4 regions of the Kitasatospora setae KM-6054 genome follow, and region 4 is predicted to be linked to each of the others. Evidence: riboswitches for the same ligand, from Rfam matches in the RefSeq annotation. Region 4 holds a riboswitch; each other region holds the start of a gene.
What was found. Region 4 has a riboswitch for cyclic di-AMP ahead of KSE_RS45900 (LysM peptidoglycan-binding domain-containing protein). Riboswitches for the same ligand answer to the same signal wherever they lie in the genome.
Positions count from the first base shown of each region.

Region 1: another riboswitch for cyclic di-AMP. It lies ahead of KSE_RS12920 (M23 family metallopeptidase); the one in region 4 lies ahead of KSE_RS45900 (LysM peptidoglycan-binding domain-containing protein).
Region 2: another riboswitch for cyclic di-AMP. It lies ahead of KSE_RS21135 (M23 family metallopeptidase); the one in region 4 lies ahead of KSE_RS45900 (LysM peptidoglycan-binding domain-containing protein).
Region 3: another riboswitch for cyclic di-AMP. It lies ahead of KSE_RS10700 (C40 family peptidase); the one in region 4 lies ahead of KSE_RS45900 (LysM peptidoglycan-binding domain-containing protein).

Region 1 covers NC_016109.1:2,931,111-2,935,601, forward strand. Annotated here, with positions in the region: gene tig (trigger factor) at 1-1,049, opposite strand, end outside; tRNA gene KSE_RS12910 (tRNA-Pro) at 1,304-1,377, opposite strand; tRNA gene KSE_RS12915 (tRNA-Gly) at 1,529-1,602, shown strand; gene KSE_RS12920 (M23 family metallopeptidase) at 1,754-2,773, opposite strand; cyclic di-AMP (ydaO/yuaA leader) riboswitch at 2,779-2,931, opposite strand; gene KSE_RS12925 (hypothetical protein) at 3,293-3,487, opposite strand; gene KSE_RS12930 (PP2C family protein-serine/threonine phosphatase) at 3,957-4,491, opposite strand, start outside.
Region 2 covers NC_016109.1:4,748,228-4,752,718, reverse strand. Annotated here, with positions in the region: gene KSE_RS21145 (hypothetical protein) at 1-293, shown strand, start outside; gene KSE_RS21140 (DUF3995 domain-containing protein) at 421-903, shown strand; gene KSE_RS21135 (M23 family metallopeptidase) at 916-1,701, opposite strand; cyclic di-AMP (ydaO/yuaA leader) riboswitch at 1,712-1,875, opposite strand; gene KSE_RS21130 (YiaA/YiaB family inner membrane protein) at 2,113-2,403, shown strand; gene KSE_RS21125 (alpha/beta fold hydrolase) at 2,541-3,395, shown strand; gene KSE_RS21120 (TetR-like C-terminal domain-containing protein) at 3,395-3,979, shown strand; gene KSE_RS40250 (hypothetical protein) at 4,041-4,232, shown strand; gene KSE_RS21115 (hypothetical protein) at 4,429-4,491, shown strand, end outside.
Region 3 covers NC_016109.1:2,418,073-2,422,563, reverse strand. Annotated here, with positions in the region: gene KSE_RS10710 (NYN domain-containing protein) at 1-1,090, shown strand, start outside; gene KSE_RS10705 (C40 family peptidase) at 1,276-2,313, shown strand; cyclic di-AMP (ydaO/yuaA leader) riboswitch at 2,706-2,862, shown strand; gene KSE_RS10700 (C40 family peptidase) at 2,873-3,970, shown strand; gene KSE_RS10695 (C40 family peptidase) at 4,199-4,491, shown strand, end outside.
Region 4 covers NC_016109.1:5,175,403-5,179,893, forward strand. Annotated here, with positions in the region: gene KSE_RS23040 (MazG family protein) at 1-463, shown strand, start outside; gene KSE_RS38745 (SDR family NAD(P)-dependent oxidoreductase) at 550-981, opposite strand; gene KSE_RS23050 (cytochrome P450 family protein) at 1,136-2,380, shown strand; cyclic di-AMP (ydaO/yuaA leader) riboswitch at 2,615-2,812, shown strand; gene KSE_RS45900 (LysM peptidoglycan-binding domain-containing protein) at 2,816-3,556, shown strand; gene eno (phosphopyruvate hydratase) at 3,847-4,491, shown strand, end outside.

The DNA.
Region 1 (4,491 bases), 2.2 Mb from region 4:
TCCTCGGTCTCCTTCTCGTAGTCCTCGTGGGACTTGTCCTGGGAGGCGAGGTAGGTGTCGAGGGTCAGGCCCATCGGCTCCAGCTGGTGGTGCTCCAGGTTGTGCTTGCGGGTGCCGATCTCGTCCGCGAGCAGCTTCTCCGGGTAGTCCAGCTCGACCCGCGAGAGCAGCTCGTCGAGGACCTTCTCCTGGGCCTGGGTGGCCTGGTCGAACTCCTTCATGCGCTCAAGGCGCTTGACGGAGTCGGCGCGGAGCTCCTCCAGGGTGTCGAACTCGCTCGCCAGCTGCGCGAACTCGTCGTCCAGCTCGGGGAGTTCCTTCTCCTGGACGGCGGTCACGGTGACGGTGACCTCGGAGTCCTTGCCGACCTGGGTGCCGCCCTTGAGGGTGGTGGTGAAGGTCTTGGACTCGCCGGCCGACAGGCCGACGACGGCCTCGTCGATGCCGTCCAGCAGCCGGCCGGAGCCGATCTCGTAGCTCACGCCGGTGGCGGTGCCGTCCTCCGGCACCTCGCCGTCGACCTTGGCCTCGAGGTCGATCACGACGATGTCGTTCTCGGTGGCGGCGCGCTCGACGTCCTTCACCGAGGCGAAGCGCTCGCGCAGCTGCTCCAGCGACTTCTCGACGTCCTCGTCGCTGACCTCGATCGGGTCGACCACGACCGCGATCTCGGCGAACTCGGGCAGCGTGACCTCGGGGCGCACGTCGACCTCGGCGGTGAACTTGAGGTCCCCGCCGTCGGCCAGGTTCTCGACACCCTCGATCTCGGTGATGTCGGGCTGGCCCAGCACGTCGATCTGGCCCTCGTCGACGGCCTGCGTGTAGAAGCGCGGAAGCGCGTCGTTGACGGCCTCCTCCAGCACCGCGCCCCGGCCGAAGCGCTGGTCGATCACCTTGTTCGGGATCTTGCCCTTGCGGAAGCCCGGAACGGTGACCTGCTGGTTGATCTTCTTGTACGCCGCGTCGAGGCTGGGCTTGAGCTCCTCGAAGGGCACCTCGACGATAAGTCGAACCCGGGTCGGGTTCAGAGTCTCGACGGCGCTCTTCACGGTTGGGTCTCCTAGGGGGCTTGCGGTCAGGGCGATAGGCGGTTGGGGCTGCAATGCTGTCCGTACTACCGCCAGCGATCCATCCTACCGGTACCACGAAAGCGGCTGTGCCCGGCACCGGGGTCCGGCCGGACGGACCGGGCCGGGAGGCGGGAACGGGAAGAGCGGGGACGGGCGCGGGCCGCGACGACGGCGACGGCGACGCCGCAACGACAACAGGGCCCCGCCCACCGACGAGACCCTGCCGCACACGGTCGGGGTGACCGGATTCGAACCGACGGCCTTCCGCTCCCAAAGCGGACGCGCTACCAACCTGCGCCACACCCCGTGGTGCCGAGCAGAAGAGTACACGCCGACCCGCCCCCGACCGGGGCGATATCGACGAGCCGACGAGGCGGAAGGAGTGTGCAATCCACCGACCCGACCAGGTACGCTAGGCCAGTCCTCACCGCCTCCGGGGCGGTGCCGGGCGTTCCCCTGCGGGTGTAGCTCAATGGTAGAGCCCCAGTCTTCCAAACTGGTCACGCGAGTTCGATTCTCGTCACCCGCTCCACGAGGCCGACGGCCCCGACCACCCAGGTGGTCGGGGCCGTTCGCCGTTCCGCAGCCGGGCCGGAGCCGTTCCGGGGCCGGGCGCCCCGGCGAAGCCCGGAGGCCCCGCGCGGTGGTTCTCGCGCGGGGCCTCCGGGGAGTGGTGCCGGGGATCAGACGTTGACGCCGTGGGCGGCCAGGTAGGCGACCGGGTCGATGTCGGAGCCGTAGTCCGGGGTGGTGCGGATCTCGAAGTGCAGGTGCGGGCCGGTCACGTTGCCGGTGGCACCGGAGAGGCCGATCTGCTGGCCCGCGGTCACGGCCTGGCCGGCCGAGACCGAGATCGAGGACAGGTGCGCGTACTGGGCGTACTTGCCGTCGGCCAGCTTGATGACGACCTGGTTGCCGTAGGCGCCGCCGTTGCCGGCCGAGACCACGGTGCCGCCGGCGATCGCCTTCAGGCTGGTGCCGGTGGAGACCGGGAAGTCGATGCCGGTGTGGTAGCCGCTGGACCAGTTGGAGCCCGCCACCTTGTAGCCGGTGGTGACGCTGCCCGGCGCCGGGGCGACGTAGCCGGAGGAGGCGGTCGCGGCGGACGACGAGGACGAGGCCGCGGAGGACGACGACGAGGTCGACTTCTGGGTCTGGGTCTGGGTCTTCGTCTGGGTCTTCGTCTGGGTCTGGACCTGGGTCTGGGTCTTCGTCTGGGCCTGGGTCTTCGCGGCGGTGCCGGTCGAGGTCTTCGGCGCGGCCGCGGCGGCGGTGTCCGAGGAGGTGGACGCGGGCGCGGACGCGGCGGCGGCCTGGCCGCCGAGGGTCAGCTGCTGGCCCGGGCGGATCAGGTCCGGGTTGCCGCCGATGACCGAGCGGTTGTCCTGGTAGAGCTTCTCCCAGCCGCCGTCCACGTTCTTCGCGGTGGCGATCTTGGAGAGGGTGTCGCCGGAGACGACCCGGTAGGTCTGGTCGGCGGCCGGGGCGGCGCTGGAGGCGCTGTCCGCGGCGGTGTCGGCGACCGGGGTCGCGTCGACGGAGACGTTGGCCCACGAGCGGCCGCCGTCCTGGTGGTCGGCGGTGCCGTGCGCGGAGGCGGCAGTGGCCGGGAGGCCGATCGCGGCGCCGGCCACGCCGGTGGCGATGGCGATGCGGACGACGGTGGCCAGGCGCGGCTTGCGGTGCTTGCCCTGAGCGGACATGAAGCTGTTCCTCTCCGACGCCTGCGAGGTGAGCTGTCGGGTTCGGGCGAGAGTTGCCCGGCCGCGTCTCCGCGGCTTCACCCCGAGCCGTTCCCGTGCGTTCCGGGCCCGGCGTACTACCTGTGGTTCCCCCGCTCCTGCCGTGGCGTGGTGTTCTGGTCGGCACCGAGCGACGGCAGGACTAGGCGTTCCGCTCGGTGGCCCACCCGGCCGATGTCCGGGCTGCGGAGGAAGCAAAACCCACGGCTCGCGGAGCTGGCAAGCGCCGAAAAGCCCCGTTCCCGGACCCGGGAGGGGGCTGACGGTCCGCCAGGTCACGCTCCGCCGTCGGCAGGCCGCGCTGCGCGTACGGGATCATGACGGTGCGCCCACGAACGGCGTACAGCGGGCGACTTCGGTCACCGTGCGCGTTCGGGCGCCGACCAGGCGTGACGGGGCGGGTGACCCTGGTCACCCGCGGACGGGACTTCGGGACGGGGCAGGAGGTCCCGCGGCCGTCCGGGAGGGGTCTCGGGGGGGTCAGCCGGCGATGCCCGCGATCGCCTTGGAGACCGACTGGAGGAACTGCTGGATCGGCCCGGCCATCGTCGACTGGCTGAGCATGAAGCCGAACAGCGCGGCGATGACCGCGTGCCCGCCCTTCAGCTGCTTGTTGCGGATGAAGATGAAGACGATGATGCCGAACAGGACAAGGGCGGAGACGGAGAAGGCCACGGGGACTCACTTCCTCGATTCGTGGCGGGGATTCGGGTCGGAACCGGCGATGGTTCCAGGCGGAAACCGGCCCCTGCCCCCCGTGTCCCCACCACTCCATCCGGACTCAGTGTGGTCGCTCGTGCGGAGTGCGTAAAGGACTTGCCCCGTCACCGGGGGCCCCAACCCGCGTACTGGGACTGATTTTCGCCGTCCGCGACGATAGCGGACGGGTCCTGACGGAGCGTCGGCGGGAGGCCGTCCGCGGGGCCCGCGGGGGCAAACCGGCAGGCAGCCGGGCCGTGGCCCACGGGGCGGGTGGGGCAACGGAATTGGCCGAAGATCAACGTTCGGGTTTGACACTCCGTGGGCACCCCGTGCCGGGCGATTCCACACCGGTCCACCACAGTTGGCGCACGGCCGGACGGAGCGGGTACGGGGCGGGTACGGAGAGCGTACGGGGAGCGTCCGGACGGCGCGCGGCCGGGGTTCAGCGGCGCCAGACCAGCAGCACGGCGCGGTCGTCGTTGACGTGCTTGGCGACGCTGTCGATCAGCCGGACCGCGGCGCCGGAGCGGCCGCTCACCGGGGTGGTGGCGACCAGCCGGTCGGCCTCGCCCATCAGCCGGTCCATGCCCTCGCCGAGGTCGCGGCCGGGGATCTCGACCATGCCGTCGGTGCACAGCATCAGCAGGTCGCCGGGGCCCAGGACGCCGCGCACGCCCTCGAACTTGGCGCCGTCGTAGACACCGAGCAGCGGGCCCTCGGCCTCCTTGACCTCCCAGCGGCCGGCCCCGGCCAGCCGGTGCATGCCGGGCAGGTGGCCGGCCGAGAGGAGTTCGTACTCGCCAGTGTCCAGGTCGATGACCAGGTGGACGGCGGTGGCGAAGCCCTCGGCCCAGTCCTGGCGCAGCAGGTAGCCGTTGGCGGCGGGCAGGAAGTCGTGGGCGGGCAGCGAGCCGAGCAGTCCGCCGAAGGCGCCGGAGAGCAGCAGGGCGCGGCTGCCCGCGTCCATGCCCTTGCCG
Region 2 (4,491 bases), 430 kb from region 4:
GGCTGGACGGCGACGGCCAGTGGGACCAGCCCGGCCGCCCGCTGCTGATCGGCGTCTCCACCGACGGGGCCCGCCGGCTGCTGGAGCAGGGCCTGATGCGGCGCAGCTACCGCAACCTGGCCGAACGGTCCGCCCGCGGCCTGCCGATGCCGGACGAACTCGCGGGCGGGTTCGAGGAGTTCGAGGAGGCGGTGGCGCAGGCCGCGATCGACCTGTGCGGCGAGTGGACCGTCCCGGGGCTGCCGCGGCTGCTCCTGGAGGAGTTCCCCGACCTCGCCCCCGAGGAGTACTGAGGGTCCGCCGGGGCCGGGCTCGTCCCCCCGGACGACCCCGGACGGCCGGGAGATCGCCCTGCCGGGCCACCCGCCGGGTACGTGCGGAGGATCCGCCCGGCGGCCGCCCGGCGGCAGGGTGGGGGCCATGACCTCCACCGCCCGCACCGCCCGCACCGTCCGCGTCCCGTACGCCGCGTGTGCCGCGTACGCCGCCGCCGCCTGGTCCGCCCTGTTCGCGCTGGTGCACCTGTACTGGCTGCTGGGCGGCCGGCTCGGCCTGCCCGACGGGCTGTCGGTGCGGGACAGCACCCCGCTGCTGGTGATCGACGTCGTGGCGGTCCCGCTCTGCGCGGCGGCCGCCGGGCTGGCCCTGGCCCTGGTCCGCCCCTGGGGCGCCCGGCTGCCGGCCCGGCCGCTGCGGGTGGCCGCCCGGGGCACCGCGCTGCTGCTGGTGGCGCACGCCGTCCCGTCCGTCCCGGACTGGATCGCCCTGGCCCTGGGCCGGAGCTCGCCCGCCGGCCTGGACGCGATGGCCCGCTTCGCGACCTTCCTCTACGAGCCGTTCTTCCTGGCCGGCGGCCTGCTCTTCGCCCTGGCGGCGTTCCCGCGCGGCCCGCGCGGGGCGTGAGGCGGCGGGGCGCTACGGCTGGAGGCCGAGCTGCCGGAGCCAGGGCAGCGGGTCGACGGGGGCGCCGCCGGCCGGGCGGACCTCCAGGTGGAGGTGCGGGCCGGTGACGTTGCCGGTGGCGCCGACGGTGCCGAGGACGGTGTCGGTGGTGACCGGACCGGCCGGGGTGCTGATCCGGGAGAGGTGGCAGTACCAGAGCTCGGTGCCGTCGGGGAGGGTCTGGATGACCCGGTAGCCGTACGCGCCGGACCAGCCGGCCGCGGTGACGGTGCCGGCGGCGACGGCGGTGACGGGGGTGCCGGTGCGGGCGGCGAAGTCCAGGCCGGTGTGCAGGTGGGCCCAGTGGGCGCCGGCCTGGGCGAACTCGGCGGTGAGCCGGTAGCCGGCGACCGGCAGCGCGGCCTCGGGCCGTCCGGTGGCGGCCTCCGCCTCGGCCTCGCGTTCGGCGCGCTTGGCCTCGGCCTCCTCGGCGGCGGCGACCCGGGCGGTCTCGTCGGCGGCGGTGCGCTGGCCGTCGGCCTGCTGCAGGATGCGGGCGGCGAGGGCGAGGCCGGGGTCGGCGGCGAGCGGGCCGTCGGCGGCCTGGTCGGCGGCGCTGACCGGAGCGGGCGCGGTCGCGGCCTGGACGGCGGGGGCGGCGGCGAGGCCGGTGGCGCTGAGCGCGGCGGTCATCGCGGTGACGCCCAGCAGCGGGGCGCCGGTGCGGGGCTGGCGGGGCAGCCGGTGCCGGGCGGCCTCGGTCTCGGCCGGGTGGTCGAGCAGCTGGGTGCCGGTGCTCTCGGTGTAGGTCGACGCCACGGGGGCGCGCTCCTTCCTTCCCTGCCGCCGACCGGGTTAGCTGACGGGTTCGGAGGTGGAAGGTCTCCTACGGTCGGGCCCAGGGCCGTCCCGATTCACCCCGGTGGAACGTGGTTCCCCGGCTCCTGGGCCGTCCGCGAGGACGGGCCCGGATGGATTAGGCGTGGCGCACGGTGCCGCATGGTTACGGCGTTGCCGACCGCGCTGCGTTATCAAACGTTAATCCTATGGACCCCATGATTCCAAGCGCCTGCCGAGGTGCGGTGGAACTTTCCTGACGCCCTACGGGCGGTTTGTGACGGTTTGTCGACCACCGGGTTTTCGGCCACCCGGCCCGGGTGACGGATCGTGACGGGCCGGATGAGTATCCGTACTCACGACCGGCGCCCGACCCGGCGGGACCCTGGGCCCATGACCGCACCCGTGCCGCAGCGCACCACCTCCGCGTACTTCCTGCAGGCCGTCGCGTCCTTCGGCTTCGCCCTGGTCGCCCTCGCCCTGGGGATCGCCTACCTCCCGGTCAGCGCCTGGATGCGGGCCTTCCTCGCGGTCGGCCTGCTCTACGTCGTCACCTCCGCGTTCACGCTGGCCAAAGTGGTCCGGGACCGCCAGGAGGAGGGGGCGCTGACCAGCCGGGTCGACCAGGCCCGACTGGAGAAGCTGATCTCCGAGCACGACCCGTACCGGGTGGAGGGCATCTGAGGCCGCGCCGGGCGACCGCGCCGGGCGACCGCGCCGGGTTGACGGCTAAGGCTATTAGCCTTAGCTTTATGGCTATCGGCAGCAGCCGGGCCGGAAGCGCCCGGTGCGCCGGACCACGCCCGCCCAGGAGGCCCGCGATGACCAGCACCACCGGCACCACCACCCGGTACCTCGACGTCACCGGCGGCCGGATCGCCTACGACGACGCCCCCGGCGCCGGCGTCCCGGTCGTCCTGCTGCCCGGCATGCTCGACCAGCGCGCCGTCTACCGGCACCTCGTCCCGCTGCTGTCCGCCGCCGGGCACCGGGTGGTCACCATGGACCTGCGCGGGATGGGCGAGTCCTCGACCGGCTTCACCGACCACACCCCGGCCGCGATCGCCGGGGACCTGGCCGCCCTGCTGGCCCACCTGGACCTGCGCGGCGCCGTCCTGGTCGGCAGCTCGTACACCGGCGCCACCGTGGTCCGCGCCGCCGCGCTCGCCCCCGAGCGGACCGGCGGGGTGGTGCTGATCGACGCGTTCGTCGAGAACCTGCCGCTGAACGGCTTCCAGAAGGCGCTGTTCGGCCTGGCCGCGCCGCTGGTCAGCACCTTCCCCGGGCTGTGGGGCGCGCTGCAGAAGTTCTACTACCCGGCCGGCGCCCGGCCCGCCGACTTCGACGCCTACCGGGCCGGCCTGTCCGCGATGCTCCGCGAGCCCGGCCGGAAGGCGGCGCTGCGCGGCTACCTGAAGGGCGACTCGGCGCCGGTCGGCTGGTGCGCGGCGGTCGACGTGCCCGCGCTGGTGCTGATGGGCGGGAAGGACCCGGACTTCCCCGCGCCGGAGCTGGTCGCGGACCGGCAGGCCGCCGCGCTGCGCGGCCGCAAGGTGATGATCGGGGGGGCGGGCCACTACCCGATGGCCGGCCGCCCGCAGGCCGTCGCCGACGCCCTGCTGCCGTTCCTGGCCGAGCGGGCCGGCGCCCACGGCGACGACAAGGCCGCCCGCTGATGCCCCGCGCCGGACTCTCCACCGCCGCCGTGGTGGACCACGCCCTGGACCTGATCGACGAGCGCGGCGCCGACGCGCTGACCCTGGCCGCCGTCGCCGCCCGGGCCGGGGTCGCCACCCCCTCGCTGTACAAGCACGTCGCCGGCGGCCTGCCCGAGCTGCGCCGGCTGGTCGCCGTCCGCACCACCGAGGAGCTGACCGACCACCTGGCGGCGGCCGTCCTGGGCCACTCCCGGGACGCGGCGGTCCGGGCCCTGCTCGCCGCCTACGCGGGCTACGCGCTGCGCCACCCGCTGCGGTACGCGGCGCTGCCGCAGGCGCCGGACCCGGAGCCCGGGCCCGAGCTGGCGGCGGCCGCCGAGCGGCTGGTGGGCGTGCTGTTCGCGGTGCTGCGCGGCTACGGCCTGGCGGGCTCGGAGGCGGTGCACGCGGTGCGGACGCTGCGGGCCGCGGCGCACGGCTACGCCTCGTTGACCACGGCGGGGGCGTTCCGGCTCGCCGAGGGCACCGACGTCACGCTGGAGCGGCTGACCGGGGTGCTGGTCGAGGGGCTGGCCAACTGGCCCGGCGCGGAAGGCGGGTGAGCGCCCCGGCAGCGCGCCGGGCCCCCGTGACCTCCTGGGGGCCTGCCGCGTTCTACCCGGTATGAAGAAGCGCAGCATGCTCGCCTTTGCCTCGCTCGCCGTCGGCGTGGTCGCCTCCCTGACCGCCCCCGGCGCGCACGCCGCGGCGGAGCACCGGACCGGTCTCGGCCCGCTCAAGGACACCGTCTCCGCCCCGGACCTGGCGGTGGACGAGGACGACGCACGGACGGTCGCCGAGCAGCAGGGGATCTGACCCGGCGCCGGGGAGGCGCGCACCCGCGCGCGGCGCGCGCCGACCGTGCGCCGGGCGCTCCGGGACCTCACCGTTTCGCAACCTCTCCCCCACCATTCCGACACCACTGGTGCGTAACACTGTCCTCCGGTCGGGAAGTCATACCGCGTGGAGCCCTTTCCACGGGTGCGGCCGACAAGCACGGAGGAACAGCGACATGCCACAGGCGACCCAGCGCACCGAGCCTGGCACGGGACTGATCCCGGCACCCCGGACCGCA
Region 3 (4,491 bases), 2.8 Mb from region 4:
GCTCGGCCAGCCCGACCTGGTGCAGGCGCTGGAGTCGGGCACCGTCCCGGCCGCCGCCGACCCGATGGACGTGGCGGCCGCCGCCTACCTGGTCCGGCCGTCCGGCTGGGCCCGGCTGGTCGAGGAGGCCGGCGAGGAGGCCGAGCGGGCCGACGCCGAGGGCGCCGCCGCCGAGGCCGCCCGGCTGGCCGAGCGGCTCCAGGAGGAGCTGGCCGAGGCCAGGACGGCCGCCCGGGCCGAGCTGGACCGGCAGCGGGCCGAGGCCGAGGGCGTCCGCAAGGAGGCGGAGTCGCTGCGCAAGAAGGTCCGCTCGCTGGAGGCCGACACCCGCCGGGCGCAGGCCGAGAGCCGCCGGCTGGCCGCCGAGCTGGAGGCCGCCCGGGCCGCGGCCGGGGCCGAGCGCAGCGCCGCCGAGGGCGAGGCCCGGCGGCTGCGGCACCGGGTCGCCGAGCTGGAGGCCGCGGTGGAGAGCGGGCGGCGCACCGTCCGGGAGGGCCGCAGCGTCGAGGACATGCGGCTGCGCCTGCTGCTGGACACCGTGCTGCAGTCCGCCCAGGGCCTGCAGCGCGAGCTGGCGCTGCCGGTCACCGCGCTGCGCCCGGCCGACCTGGTGGAGGCGGTCGAGCCCGGCTCGGCCTCGCCGCACGACGTGGCCCGGCGCGGTCTGGCCGAGGACGACCCGGCGCTGCTGGACCAGCTGCTGGCGATCCCGCAGGTCCACCTGGTGGTGGACGGCTACAACGTGACCAAGACCGGCTATCCCCAACTGCCGCTGGAGCAGCAGCGGATGCGGCTGCTGGGCGGCCTGGCGATGCTGGCCCAGCGCACCCAGGCCGAGGTGACCTGCGTCTTCGACGGCCAGGACCTGGACGTGCCGGTGATCATGGCGCCGCCGCGCGGGGTCCGGGTGCGGTTCAGCCGCACCGGGGAGACCGCGGACGAGCTGATCCGCCGACTGGTGCGGGCCGAGCCGCAGGGCCGTCCGGTGGTGGTGGTCTCCGCGGACAAGGAGGTCGCGGACGGGGTGCGCAAGGCCGGGGCGCGGCCGGTGGCCTCGGTGCTGCTGCTGAACCGGCTCTCCCGCAGCTGAGGGGCGGTCAGGGGGCCCGGAGGCGGCCGGAGTGTGACGGCCTTGTGAAAGGGGGCGGGGCGGTGGGACCGGAAGCCCCCCGGGAGTGGACGCGGAGGCAGGGACTTCACTAGGGTCTGGCGTCAAACCTATATTCCGGACCATCACTCGTTGGGGTGAGTCCAGCAGGAAGAAGGAGCTCCCCCTTGGCCTCCCACCGGCGTCCCAAGCAGCCGAGCCGTGCGCGGATCTCCGTGTTCACCGCCGCCGCCGCGACCGCGGTCGCCCTGACGGCCCAGGCCGGCGCGCACGCCGCCCCGGCCCAGCCGAACAAGGACGAGGTCAAGGCGCAGGTCGACAAGCTGCTGGAGGAGCAGGAGCAGGCCGCCGAGAAGTTCAACGGCGCCAAGGAGCGGTCCGACCAGCTGCGCAAGCAGGCCGACGACCTCCAGGACCAGGTGGCCCGCGGCCAGGAGCAGCTGACCGAGCTCTCCTCCGGCCTCGCGGCGGTCGCCGGGGACCAGTACCGGCAGGGCGGCGTCGACCCGTCGATGCAGCTGATGCTCTCGTCCAACCCGGACAAGTACCTCGCCCAGGCGGCCTCGTTCGACCAGGCCGCCAGCACCCAGGCCGAGACGCTGAAGTCGCTCAAGGAGCAGCAGCGCCGCCTGGACCAGCAGAAGCAGGAGGCCGCCCAGGTCCTGCACGAGCTGGACACCCAGACCCAGGCGCTCAACGACGCCAAGAGCGAGGTCAACGGCAAGCTCGCCGAGGCGCAGAAGCTGCTCGCCAAGCTGAGCGCCGCGGACCGCGCCGCGATCCTGCGGGACACCGGCGGCACCGCCTCGCGCAGCTCCAACCGGGTCGACCCGGCCTCCCTGCCGCAGGCCAGCGGCTACGCCGCGACCGCGGTGGCGGCGGCGCTCGGCAAGCAGGGCTCCGCGTACGTGTGGGGCGCCACCGGCCCGAACACCTTCGACTGCTCCGGCCTGATGGTGTGGGCGTACGCGAAGGCCGGCGTCTCGCTGCCGCGCACCTCGCAGTCGCAGGGCAGCTACGGCGTGAACGTCGGCACCGACTGGCACAACGCGCAGCCGGGCGACCTGGTCGTCTACTACGGCGACCGGCACCACGTCGGCATGTACATCGGCGACGGCATGGTGGTCCACGCGCCGCGCACCGGCGACGTGGTGAAGGTGATGAAGGTCGACACCCTGCCGATCTCGACCATCCGCCGGGTCTGACCCGCGCCGGTCCGACGGCTTCCGGTCTGACGGGCCGACGAATCGGACAAACGCCCCACCGGGCGACAACTGACGCATAGTGACACGCCCGGGCGGGCCGAGATCCCCTTGTGATCTGCGACACGTCCGGGTCTGTCGCTTCTGGACCACATCATGAGAATTGCTACGCCCTGCGTCATGAAGTGCTCACTATCGGTCACATTTTGCCGGGTGTTTGATTCAGAATCAGATTTTTTTCCGACAAAGATTTGAGCGGATCACGGATCGGTTACTAGGGTCATGTCTCGACCACCGCAGAGTCGATCGCCCAAGGGGGGCGGCGGCGGGGGTCGCCGCCGAGTCCGTGACGCAGCGGGCAGACCGTCAACACCGGGTCTGCTGACGGGGATACCCCTGCGGGGGTGCTGTCGAACGGAGCCGGGGAACCACGTTCCCCCGGGGTGAATCGGCGCCAGGTCGGCCGCCGCGCGCGGCCGGTGAGGCGTCGTAGGGCAATCTCTTCCAGCCCGAACCCGTCAGCTCACCCGGTAGGCGGTCGAGGAAGAAGGAGTCCGCCTTCGTGGCGTCCCATCGTCGTCCCAAGCCCGCGAGCCGTGCCCGGGTCTCGATTCTCACTGCGACCGCCGCCGCCGCCGTGGCGCTCTCCGCCCAGGGCGGGGCGCACGCCGATCCCGCGCCGACCAAGGACCAGGTCAAGCAGCAGGTCGACCAGCTCAACGAAGAGGCCGAGATCAAGACCGAGGCGCTGAACGCCTCGGTCGAGAAGCAGCAGGACCTGCAGAAGCAGGTCGGCCAGCTGCAGGACCAGCTCGCCCGGCAGCAGGGGCAGGTGACCACCGTCCAGGAGAGCCTGGCCGGGATCGCCGCCGAGCAGTACCGGACCGGCAGCATGCCGCAGACCATGCAGCTGATGCTCTCCAGCACCCCGGACGCCTTCCTCGGCCAGGCCGGCGCGCTGAACGTGGTCGGCTCCACCCAGGCCGACCTGCTCAAGAGCTTCAAGGACGAGCAGTCCAAGCTCGACGCGCAGCGCAAGGAGGCCGAGAGCAAGCTCGCCGAGCTGGACACCACCACCAAGGCCCTGCAGGCCGACAAGGCGGACGTCCAGGCGAAGCTCGCCAAGGCCCAGGAGCTGCTCAACACGCTGACCCAGCAGGAGCGCGAGCAGATCGCCGCCGCCGAGGCCAAGGCCGCCGCGGACGCCAAGGCGAAGGCCGACGCCGCGGCCTCCGCGGCCTCCGCCGCCTCGCAGGACCGCGCCTCGCGGAGCACCGACCGGCCCGCGCTGGACGCGCCCGCGCCCTCGAACTTCTCCGGCAACGCGGTCGGCGCGGCCGTCTCCAAGCTGGGCAGCTGGTACGCGTACGGCGCCGCCGGGCCGAGCAGCTTCGACTGCTCCGGCCTGATGCAGTGGGCCTACAAGCAGGCCGGCGTGTCGATCCCGCGCACCTCCCAGGCGCAGGCGGGGGCCGGCACCAGCCTGGGCACCGACATCGCCAACGCCCGCCCGGGCGACCTGATCATCTACTACGGCGACCAGCACCACGTCGGGATGTACGTCGGCAACGGGCAGATGATCCACGCCCCGCACACCGGCGCGCAGGTCCGCTACGAGTCGGCGACCGCGATGCCGATCAACCGGATCGTCCGGATCTGACCCGGCCCGGGGCCCGTTCGGGGCCCCGGCGGGACGTGCGGCCCGGTGCCCCCAAGGGGTGCCGGGCCGTTCCCGTGCGGATGTCCGATTGGGGGTCAAATATTCGGGGCTGTCGGGGTTTGGACTGGATCGATCCGACTCGCTAACCTCTGCCCCCGGGCCCCCGCGAGGACGGCCGTCCGACCGCGGACGGCGGCGGAGGCCGGCCGCAGAACGGAGCCGTCGCGCGTGTCCGTGCCCCGCCGCACCCCACTGCCCGGTGTCCAGCGCATCGCCCGGGCCCTGGCGCTCACCGCCGCCGCGACCAGCGCGCTCGGACTGACCGTCGGCGGGGCCGCCGCCGCCCCGCTGAGCCCCGCCGACCCGCCGAACCGGGCCGAGGTCAAGCAGCAGGTCGACCAGCTCTACGAGGAGGCCGAGCGGGCCTCGGAGACGTACAACGCGGCGCAGGAGCGGCTCAGGACCCTGCAGGCCGAGACCGGCACCCTCCAGGACCAGGTCGCCGCCGGGCAGGACGAGCT
Region 4 (4,491 bases):
GCTGCAGGTCTTCTTCCACGCCCGGATCGCCGAGGAGCACGCCGAGGACCCGTTCTCGGTCGACGACGTCGCGGGGGACATCGTCGACAAGCTGATCTACCGCCACCCGCACGTCTTCGGCGACGTGAGCGTGACCGGCTCCGCCGAGACCGAGGCCAACTGGGAGCAGCTGAAGGCGGCCGAGAAGCAGCGCGAGTCCGTCCTCGACGGCGTGCCGGCCGGCCTGCCCGCGCTGGCGTACGCGGCCAAGCTGGTCTCCCGGGTGCGCCGGGCGGACTTCACCGGCGTGCCGGACGCGCCGTACGCGCTCCCCGGCGAACTCACCGCCGAGTCGGCCGGCGAGCTGCTGCTGGCCGTCGCGCAGCGCGCCCACGACCGGGGGGTGGACGTGGACGCGGCCCTGCGGGCGGCGGCCCGCCGCTACCGCGCGGCGGTCCGGGCGGCGGAGGGGCTGCGGGACTGACCGGCGGCGATCGCCTGCATCCTGCTTTTCACCGGGTCCGAGACGACCGTCAACCCGATCGGCAACGGCGTGTACGCCGCGGCCGGCTAGCCGGCCAGCGGGACGTCCGCGACCGGGCGGCGCTGGGCCGGGACGATTTCGCCGACCACCTCGCCGATCGCCTCGCCGACCAGGGCGAGCAGTTCGGCGAGCGGGTTCAGGTGGCCGGGCAGGTCGGCGAGCTGGACGATCCGCTCGCCCTCCGGGCCGGCCACCGCGAACAGGTCGATCGGGCCGAGGTGCTTGACGGCGGTGTCGACCAGGGCGGCGATGTCCGCGGGGTGGTGGATGTCGCCGGAGACGCCGACCGCCGGGCAGCCGGGGCGGTCGAGTTCGGCGGCCAGGTCCTCGGCGACGCCGGGGCGCAGGTCGGCGATGAGCAGGCCGGCCGCGCCCGCCGCGGAGAACCGGCGGGCCAGGTCGGCCCCCGAACCCCCGTCGAGCACCGCGACGACCACCACCGCACCGGTTACCCGCATGGTCTGCTCCCCTCTCAGAGCGAACCCGTGGCCGGCCCGCACGCCGCCCACTGTGGTTATCGGAGGATCGTAGGCACGCCCCGACGCTCCGCAACAGGGAATACCCACCAGGTGACCAGACTCACGCGACGGCGCTTCCCGATACGGTCAAGACATGCCCGATCAGCCCCGCGCCGCCCATCCGCAACTCTTCACCTGGGAGTTCGCGGCCGACCCCTACCCGGCGTACGCCTGGCTGCGCGAGCACGCCCCGGTGCACCGCACCACCCTGCCGAGCGGGGTCGACGCCTGGCTGGTCACCCGCTACGCGGACGCCCGGCAGGCGCTGGCGGACGCCCGGCTGTCGAAGAACCCGGCGCACCACAGCGAGCAGGCCCACCGCAGCGGACGGGTCGGCATCCCGGGCGAGCGGCAGGCCGACCTGATGACCCACCTGCTGAACATCGACCCGCCCGACCACACCCGGCTGCGCCGGCTGGTCTCCAAGGCGTTCACCCCGCGCCGGGTGGCCGAGTTCGAACCGCGGGTGCGGGAGATCACCGACCGGCTGATCGACTCCTTCGCCGGCCGCGGCGAGGCCGACCTGATCCACGAGTTCGCCTTCCCGCTGCCCATCTACGCGATCTGCGACCTGCTCGGCGTCCCGCCCGAGGACCAGGACGACCTGCGCGACTGGGCCGGGATGATGATCCGTCACACGGGCGGGAAGCGGGGAGGGGTGGGCCGCGCCGTCAAGCAGATCCGCGGCTACCTGGCCGACCTGATCCACCGCAAGCGGGCCGACCTCGGCGACGACCTGATCTCCGGCCTGATCCGGGCCGGCGACCACGGTGAGCACCTCACCGAGAACGAGGCCGCGGCGATGGCCTTCATCTTGCTTTTCGCCGGGTTCGAGACCACCATCAACCTCATCGGCAACGGCATGTACGCGCTGCTGCGGAACCCGGACCAGCGCGCGCTGCTCCAGGGGTCGCTGGCCCGCGGCGAGTCCGGCCTGCTGGCCACCGGCGTCGAGGAACTGCTGCGCTACGACGGCCCGGTGGAGCTGGCGACCTGGCGCTTCGCCACCGCCCCGCTGACCATCGGCGGGGTGGACATCCCGGTCGGCGACCCGGTGCTGGTGGTGCTCGCCGCGGCCGACCGCGACCCGGCCCGGTTCGCCGCCGAGAACACCCTCGACCTGGCCCGCGCCGACAACCCGCACCTCGGTTTCGGTCACGGCATCCACTACTGCATCGGCGCCCCGCTGGCCCGGCTTGAGGGGCAGTACGCGATCGGCAGCCTACTGACCAGGCTTCCGGACGTTCGGCTGGCGGCCGATCCGGCCGGACTGCGCTGGCGGGGCGGGCTGATCATGCGCGGTCTGCGCGACCTCCCGATCTCCTTCACGCCCCGCTGACGCCGTTTCAACCCACCCGACACGCCGTACGACCGGGTCGACGACGCGCCGGGGCGGGGGCGCGCGTCGCACGCCTGCTCGGGAGAAATCAGGACATAAGCGGATCGTTCGTATACCCGAATCGAAGATCCGTAATTTCGGCGTGATCATGGTGATATGAGCTTGTGATTGCTCGTCAGCTTTGCCTACTCTCCGACATGCCCGCAGCTGCCGGGCCCCGACCGCGGTACGCCGAGTCCTGTCCGCCGCGTCCTCGGGCCATCGACCAGGTACCGGACAGGAGCGGGGGAACCAGTGTGAACGCCGTCGTCCCAACGGCTTGGGGTGAAGCCGCCGAGGAGCGGGCGCAACCGCGTCCGAACCGTCCGGCGGCCGGGCCAGCCTCCCGGTCCGAACCCGACAGCTCACCTCGCAGGCGTGCGGAGAGGAAGTCCCGTGCTGTTCTCCAACGCTGCCCGTCACCGCCGTAGTACCAAGGCCGAGAAGGTCATCGCCGCCGCCGGCGTGGCCTCGGTCGGCCTGGCCCTGCCCCTGCTCGCCGCCACCGGAGCGGCAGCCGCACCCGTCGACACCTGGGACCGCGTCGCCCAGTGCGAGAGCGGCGGCAACTGGAACACCAACACCGGGAACGGTTTCTACGGCGGCCTGCAGTTCACCTCCTCCACCTGGCGCGCCTACGGCGGCGCCCAGTACGCGGCCCGCGCCGACCAGGCCAGCCGCGCCCAGCAGATCGCGGTGGCCGAGCGGGTGCTCGCCGGCCAGGGCCCCGGCGCCTGGCCGGTCTGCTCCAAGCGGGCCGGACTCGCCAAGGGCGGCGCGCCCGCCGACGTCTCCGACGACGCCGCCTCGCGCTCCGGCGAGCGCACCCCCGCACCGCAGCCGCCGAAGGGCCAGCCGCCGACGAAGCCGGCCAAGCCCGGCGGCAAGCCCACCGCCACGCCCACCCGGCCCGCCGAGCAGCCGCGCTCCACCGACTCCCAGCCCGCCGCCGCCCCGCAGGCCGCCCCGCAGGACGCCACCGCCGGCGGCTACACCGTCCGGGAGGGCGACACGCTCTCCGGCATCGCCGTCGCCCGGCAGGTGGCCGGCGGCTGGGAGCGGATCTACCGGGACAACCACCAGCTGATCGGCGCCGACCCGGACCTGATCGTCCCCGGCCAGGTGCTCGCGCTCTGACCCCGCGGGGCGCCGGATCCCGGCATCCGGGACGCGCACGGCCGGCGGCCTGACGAGGCCCCGCCGCCGCCCTGACGAGGGCCGCGTCCCCTGACACCCCGTCCGCCCCCGGCACGCGCGGCGCGGTTCGCGCCGCCGGGAGCGGTGCGGCGGCCGTCAAACAGGTGAACTACCGGGGGGTAGTCCGGCCACACCGTGAGACGGGGCCCGGCCGAGAGTGGCCCAGCGGCGGTGTACGGCTAGGCTCTGGTCGTAACGACCACACATCCGCTTCCGCTAGGAGATGCCTCGTGCCGTCCATTGATGTCGTCGTAGCCCGTGAGATCCTCGACTCCCGCGGCAACCCCACGGTCGAGGTCGAGGTCGGTCTCGACGACGGCAGCACCGGTCGCGCGGCCGTCCCGTCGGGTGCCTCCACCGGCGCCTTCGAGGCCCTGGAGCTCCGCGACGGTGACAAGAACCGCTACTTCGGCAAGGGCGTCGAGAAGGCCGTCCTCGCCGTGATCGAGCAGATCGGCCCCGAGCTGGTCGGCTACGACGCCACCGAGCAGCGCCTCATCGACCAGGCCATGCTCGACCTGGACGCCACCCCGGACAAGTCCTCGCTCGGCGCCAACGCCATCCTCGGCGTCTCGCTCGCCGTGGCGCACGCCGCCTCCGAGGCCAGCGACCTGCCGCTGTTCCGCTACCTGGGCGGCCCGAACGCCCACGTGCTGCCCGTCCCGATGATGAACATCCTCAACGGCGGCTCGCACGCGGACTCCAACGTCGACATCCAGGAGTTCATGATCGCCCCGATCGGCGCGGAGTCCTTCTCCGAGGCCGTCCGCTGGGGCGTCGAGGTCTACCACACGCTCAAGGGCGTGCTGAAGGAGCGCGGCCTCTCCACCGGCCTGGGCGACGAGGGCGGCTTCGCCCCGAACCTGGACTCCAAC